DNA from 2 places in the Psychrosphaera haliotis genome. Region 2 is predicted to be linked to the other one. Evidence: predicted binding sites of a transcription regulator. Region 2 holds the regulator's gene; the other holds the start of a gene.
The links. Region 2 encodes FNR, which switches genes on or off when oxygen is low (the NO sensors DNR and NnrR bind a similar motif). Its sites were predicted from a motif close to TTGATCTAGATCAA; they were not measured.
Positions count from the first base shown of each region.

Region 1 (3,427 bases), on a different contig from region 2:
AGCTTTGCCAAGAGTTTGCCAACCGTTACCCAGACCGTATTGTGGTATTTGATTGCCCACCATTATTAGGTGTAAACGAAACTGCCTTAATGGCTGAGCAATGCGGCCAAGGCGTGATTGTGGTTGAAGAGTTTAAGTCTAAAGTATCTGAAGTTAAGCAGGCTGTTGATTTGTTACCTGAGTCTATGGCGGTAGGTTTTGTACTTAATAAAGTGACGGATCCTTCAGAAACTCAAGGTTATGGTTATTACTACGGAACTGGGGCATAACGCACGATGAAAAAGGCGCAGAGAAAAGGAAGTTCAAACCGCTTTGTTCTATCTGCGGTTTATGGTGTTTTAGGCTTAACAACGTCGGCACTGACGCACGCCACAGAAATAGAAATTAAACCGGTTATATCCTCTACCTATACTTATATTGGCGAAGCAGATTTTAGCGGCGTTAATTTTGATACGCCAATTGAAGAAGGCCATCAGGCGCTATTGCTTAGCCCTGGTATTTCTATGATTGCCACTGGACCAGTGTGGAACGGTACGTGGAATTTATCGCACACAAATATCAAACAACTTAATTCAGACATTGGTGATTCTTCTTACAGTGATGTTTCGTTAAATAACCAGTTTGGTTTTGTTAAAGACAGAGTGGTTTTGTCGGTCAATGGCAGTCGCCGTAATCAAAATATCGATCAACGTTTTGCTGGTGTGTCAGATCCTATATTTTCACAAGGTGAATACATTGACGTAGACAGCGGTACGGTGGGTTTAACGTTAAAAAACAAGTCAGGTTCGCACTGGCAAAACAGCTTAAGTTATAACTTTACCACCACTGATTACAACGAAAACGATTTAGAAGAAACCAGCAATAGAGCTATCAACCTTAATAAAGGTGATACGCAAAATGCTGAGCTGCGTTTAATGTTTGGCCGACAAGCAAACAAGGTTAGAGGCAGTTTTATTGTTAATGGTAATTCAATAAATAGAGATATTCGTGGTCGTCAAGATTACTTAGCCGCGTCGTTTAATGTGCAAGTACCAATTTGGTCTTCATTCGACATGGTGGTTAACGGTGAAAAAAGCAGAAACTCCATCGCGAATAATAATTTTGATTCCTCTAATTTAGACAATGAGTATTATGGTGCTGGTTTAGCTTGGCGTTTTGGCAAGCGCTCGTTTGTGGCGGTCACTGTAAATAAAGATTCAAAAGGACAATCTCAGTTTAACGACAGTGAAGACTTTGATGATACTTTTGTTGGCTATCGAGTTGTGTTTGAGCCAAGTAAACGTACTTTATTAAGTTATCAAAATAGTCGTCGATTTTATGGTGAGTCACATAACTTTTCTTACCGAAAAACCGGTAACAATTGGGACATCAATGTTGGTTATAGCGAAGACTTAGGCAGTACATCGCGTTTAGTAAATGAGGCGGTTTCTGCAGGCGTTTATAGTTGTAATCCGGCACTGACATTCCGAGAAGCTTGTATTCCTTTATCTGGTTTCCCTGAGATCCCTAACCCTAGCCGAGTTTACTTTGAGTTTTTTGACAACAACTATTTGATACAAGAAGTGTTAACTTTGAGTAAAGCTGCAAATGCGCAAATTACTTATAGAGGTAAAAAGAGCACTTTAACCTTGGCATATAGCAAGGGCACCCAAGAGTTTTTAGAACTTCAAAATGAAGCCTTTGGCAGTGAGCAGGACAGCGAGCAATGGTCCGTTTTGTTTAACCATAGAATGTCTCGTCGTACTTCATTTGTTACTTCTGTGAATGAGACTGACGTCACTTCAAATGGTACGAGTGGCAATAGAGAAGGCTTTCAAGCAAGCATAGGTTTGGAACGTAGGTTAACGCGAAAAGCGACGGGGAAATTGAACATCCGCCGTTTTGATAACGACGGAAATTCAGGAACTCAAAATCGAAAGGATACTCGGTTGGAATTGCAGTATACCTATCAATTTTAGTGAGCGTGTGAGTTAAGGTTTAGGCCATTGGTGTGGTCTGAGCCATCATTTTTTGTTTCTTCTTGCTGTAACTCTTCAATTGGAATTTCTGCGTCAATTACGTTTTTAATGAAGTACCAAGTATAAAAAACCATTAAGCCTAGTGTTAGGGCTAAAATTCCAAAGCTCATCCATAACACTGGATCACTCATAAAGTCGCGAAACATTGATTCAAGATTAAAGTCAGTAAACATAATATTATCTCCTAATTGGTATGCTTATACTTTAGGCTTCGCAGTACTTTCTTATATGATCTAGATCACACTTTTTTAGCAACAAAATCCCAACCGATTCAACTATTGATATAGATCATGTTTATTGGTTTAAAATTTTGAATATCATTCCATTTACATTGTTATGATATAGTGTATCATCGACTTACTTGATTCATTAGAAGAGAAATTTGTTGTGTCTTTTAGAAAGTTACTTTTATCTGGAGCGTCTGTTGCCAGTGCGTTAGTGGTGAGCTCAGCGCTTGCTGCCCATAATATTGAAGGTGTTGTTACCGACGGCAAAGGAAAGCCAATTTCCAATGCTAAAATTTCAGTTCACGGTAGCACTATTGTTCTTAAAACAGATGCCAATGGTCGCTTTAAAGTGATGGAGCAAGTGCAACATGCTGACGAGCTGCATATTGTTGCAGCGGGTTATAACCATGCCTCAGTAGGCTTATCGGAACAAACAAGCCTTTACAATATTGTATTGTCTCCTGCACTTATTGAACGAATTGACGTTACCGCTACGCCTTTGCATGGTTCAACATTAGAGTCTGCTACGCCAATTACTGTGCTGAGCGACGAAGAGTTAAAAAATAAACACGCGTCTACTTTAGGCGAAACGCTAAAAGGCGAGTTAGGTGTTCACTCTTCTTACTACGGCCCTGTTAGTAGCACACCAATTATTAGAGGCCTTGATGGCCCACGTGTATTAATAGCGCAAAACGGCTTAGATGTAGGCGATGCATCTAGAGTTGGTCCAGATCACGTAGTATCTACAGAAACCAGTACCGTTAAACAAATTGAAGTGTTACGTGGCCCTGCTACTTTATTCTATGGCAGTGGTGCTATTGGCGGCGTTGTAAATGTTGTTGATAATCGTGTTCCTAAAGCAATGGAAGAAAGTGCTGAAGTTCAATTGTCTTTTGGCGATGTAGCTGATGAATCTGAGTTTTCTGTTGCAGTAAATACAGGCATTGAAAATGCGATTGGTAGTAATGATATTGCCTTGCACGGAGATGGTTTTTATCGCGACAGCAGCGACTATAAAGTTCCAGGCAACCCTGAGTTACATGACGAGCATGATGAAGATCATGACGAAGATCACGATGACCATGACGAGCATGAGGAAGTTCACGGCTCACAACTGCTAGAAAATAGTGCTTCTCGCTCAAAAGGCTTTAACGTAGGCGCAAGCTTACTACTTGATAATGG
Region 1 is NZ_BAAAFQ010000010.1:17,924-21,350, reverse strand. It holds gene ABD009_RS12330 (XrtA-associated tyrosine autokinase) at 1-269, shown strand, start outside; gene ABD009_RS12325 (porin family protein) at 276-1,958, shown strand; gene ABD009_RS12320 (DUF3149 domain-containing protein) at 1,955-2,191, opposite strand; gene ABD009_RS12315 (TonB-dependent receptor) at 2,406-3,427, shown strand, end outside.
Region 1: a site for FNR is predicted at 2,297-2,310, ahead of ABD009_RS12320 (DUF3149 domain-containing protein). Genes of this name have one in related genera too.

Region 2 (3,427 bases):
TCCAATAAGCGCAGCGGTGATACCTTGACGGCCAACAGTTCCCATAACCACTAACTCAGCGTCTAAATCTTTTGCTACTCTAGGTATAACATCTTCCGGCATACCTTCTATCACATGGCATCGAGTGCTAGGTACCTGATGTTTGTTCGCTAAGCTCTCCATGGACTTCACATGGAAGCTTTTCATAGTTGAGTTATATTCATTAGGATCAAACTCAGGAATTTCCACTGCTATGTTAACAGGCGTTGGAGGGTAGGCATTCATAAGGTGTGTATCAGATTCTAATAAGTCAGCCATGCTGATTGCATTGCTAATAATTAAATTATTTAAGTCTTGATGTTGTTCGTCTTCCACTCCAGCACTAACGGCTGCTAATACTTTGCCATGCGCTGGCCATGCGTGTTCTTTAACCAGTAACACTGAAACAGGGCACTTTCTAAGTAGGTGCCAATCGGTAGGAGTAAACAGTACGGACTTTAACGTGTCGTGGCTATGCGTTCCTTTGATAACTAAGTCATAGTTACCGTCAATGACTTCTTTGATTATGCTTTCGTAGGGGCGATTGTGCCAAACAACTTTACTTAATACTTTGATATCAGTGTCGTTCTCTTTTACTAAACCTTCTAACCACGCAGTTCTATCTGCAATTACAGCGTCTCGCATGTTATGACGTTCATCTGAAGACAACATTGTCGTCATTTCGTAAGAAAAATCATAAATGGAAAGAAATAGAGTGATGCTAATCGGTTGCTTTTCGGCAAGTTCTAAGGCTCTTGAAAACGCCTTTTGGTCATCTTCTGTGGGGTCTATTACAACTAAAACATTTTTAAAATTATTCATAATCTATCCTTAATTTTCCCTAACAGTTTAAGTTTAGTAAAAATAATAGAATTTGGTTATGAAAACATTGAAGTAAATCAATAAATGAACGTTCTTTTAATTAACTAAGTTCTCAACTTTAGGGAGATCTAACACGCTAATAAACTTACCATCAATAGCAATAATGCCGAGCTTTTGTAATTTACTAAATATTCGACTCACCGTCTCAACCGTTAGTCCTAAGTAATTGCCTATTTCAGCACGTGTCATTGGCAACCTGAATGTAGTTGACGACAAATTACGTTCGCTAAATCGATTTGATAAGGTGGAAATAAAACTGCATATACGTTGCTCGGCGGTTTTTTTATTGAGTAACATAAACATGGATTGGTCGCTTTTTATTTCGTTACTCATTAAACGTGTTATTTGCTGCCTAAGGTTGGGCATATGCCCTGAAAGATCTTCAATAGTTGTATAAGGTATTTCACAGACCATTGAGGTTTCCATCGCTTGTGAATAGGTAATATGGCTATTTGTGGAAAGGGCATCAAAGCCAATAATATCTCCAGGCAGGTGGAAGGCTGTGATTTGTTCAGTACCATCATCGTCCACTAAATAGGATTTAAAGCTACCAGAACGAACAGCGAATAAGGTTTTTAGTGGTTGACCCGCATCAAACAGAGTTTGATTTTTTTGATATGGCTTTTTTCGTTCAATTAAATCATCAAGCTTTTCCAGCTCACTGTCTTCGAGTGTAAAAGGAATGCACAGCTGGCTTAAATTACAGTTGGTACAGCTAATTGAAAAAGAGCCACAATTATGTTTTTGCTTAGTACCTGTCATTGCTGTAATCCTGTAAACTTTTGGTATGTGAGGTATAACTGATATAACGCCATTATAACGATCACAGCGCCAAAAAATAGCCGATTTTTTTTGTTTTTCATTTGTTGGTTTAATTGGCTATTAAAGACAGTCATTCCGACTACAGCTGGTAAAGTGCCCAAGCCAAAACAAAACATTACAAGGCCGCCGTGAACAGGGCTTTCTGCAACTAACGCCAAAGTTAATGCGGTATAGATTAAACCACAAGGCAAAAAGCCCCATAACAAACCATAGCCAACACACTTTGCTAAGCTATCGATTGGAAGAATTTTTTTCTTTAAAGGTTCTAGGTATTTGTTCAGTCGTTTACCAATAACTTCAACATAAAGAACAAAATTTGAGATCTTAGCGATGTGAAGACCTATACCAATCATAAATATACTTGAAACAACCGATAGCAATAGAACGCTGCCATTAGTAATTGAGAGGAAAGATTGAGTAAATAGGTTTGCGATAAAACCAATAAAGCCGTATCCCAAAATTCTAGAGACACTAATGACACTGGCATAGGTAATAAAACTTTTGTTATGAGGAACAGAAAAACCAAGCGCCATAGAAAGAGAGCCACACATCGCAACACAATGTGCAACGCCCATTAGCCCCATGATGAATGCCGTTATTAATAAGGTCACTGAGTTATTTGGCCAGGGGTATGTTTACGGCTAAACATTTAAAGTTCATTTTTTGAACTTGACGCAGACTCTAACGGCGCAGTTTTTGTAGCTGCTGTTGTTTCGTCACCTGAATCAGTTTTAGCTGGCTTTACGTCATCCATTAAAATTGATAAACCCTGCTTCTCTAGGTCTTCAAATTGCTCTGACTTTGTTGCCCAAAAAAAAGCGATAACGCCAATGACCATAAACAAAATAGCGACTGGGATTAGATAGTAGATGATATTCATTTTAATAACCTCAACGAGTTGCTCACGACAATAATGGAACTAGCGGACATGCCTATTACTGCGATATAGGGAGGAACGAAACCCATCATAGCAATGGGTAATATACTCAAATTATAAACTAACGCCCAATATAAATTCTGTTTAATGATACGACGGGTTTTAGCAGCGTTTTCAAGTAGAGTAGCAACAGCGTTTAAGGAGTTGTTCGCCACAATCACATCGGCTACTTGTTTTGTAATATCAGCACCATCACCCATTGCTAAACTTACATCGGAACTTGCAAGTACAGGGGCGTCATTAATCCCATCTCCAACCATAAGAGTAGATTGGCCTTGCTTTTGTAGTTCTTGTATATAGTTTGCTTTAAACTTTGGTGAACAACCAGTTCTCACTTCTTTTAGAGGTAAACGGTGTACCAATTTAGCGGCATGAATACTTGAGTCACCCGTTAGCATGATTAAGTTTTTACCTAATTCGTTTAGGGCGTTTAAGGTTTTTTGAGCGTCCTCACGCAATTTATCTTCCGCTAAAAAGCGCACAACAAGCTTATCGTTGATCACAACATAAACGTTAACATCACTTGCTTCTACGCCGCAAAACTCAGCACTGCCTATTTTAATATTTAAGCTGTTAATTTTCCCAGAAATGCCTTTACCCATAACGACATCGACATTAAATACTTTATCGTTGCTGGTATCTATCATATCTATCTTTAGTGCTTCTTTTGAGAATGCTTTCGAAATTGGGTGTTCCGAATATTTTTCAAGCAAGTGTATGTAACTTAGTATTTTTGTTTCAGTGAAACCATTTGGGATATTCTCGTTT
Region 2 is NZ_BAAAFQ010000001.1:182,040-185,466, forward strand. It holds gene uspE (universal stress protein UspE) at 1-840, opposite strand, end outside; gene fnr (fumarate/nitrate reduction transcriptional regulator Fnr) at 937-1,662, opposite strand; gene ABD009_RS00805 (sulfite exporter TauE/SafE family protein) at 1,659-2,333, opposite strand; gene ccoS (cbb3-type cytochrome oxidase assembly protein CcoS) at 2,372-2,602, opposite strand; gene ABD009_RS00815 (heavy metal translocating P-type ATPase) at 2,599-3,427, opposite strand, start outside.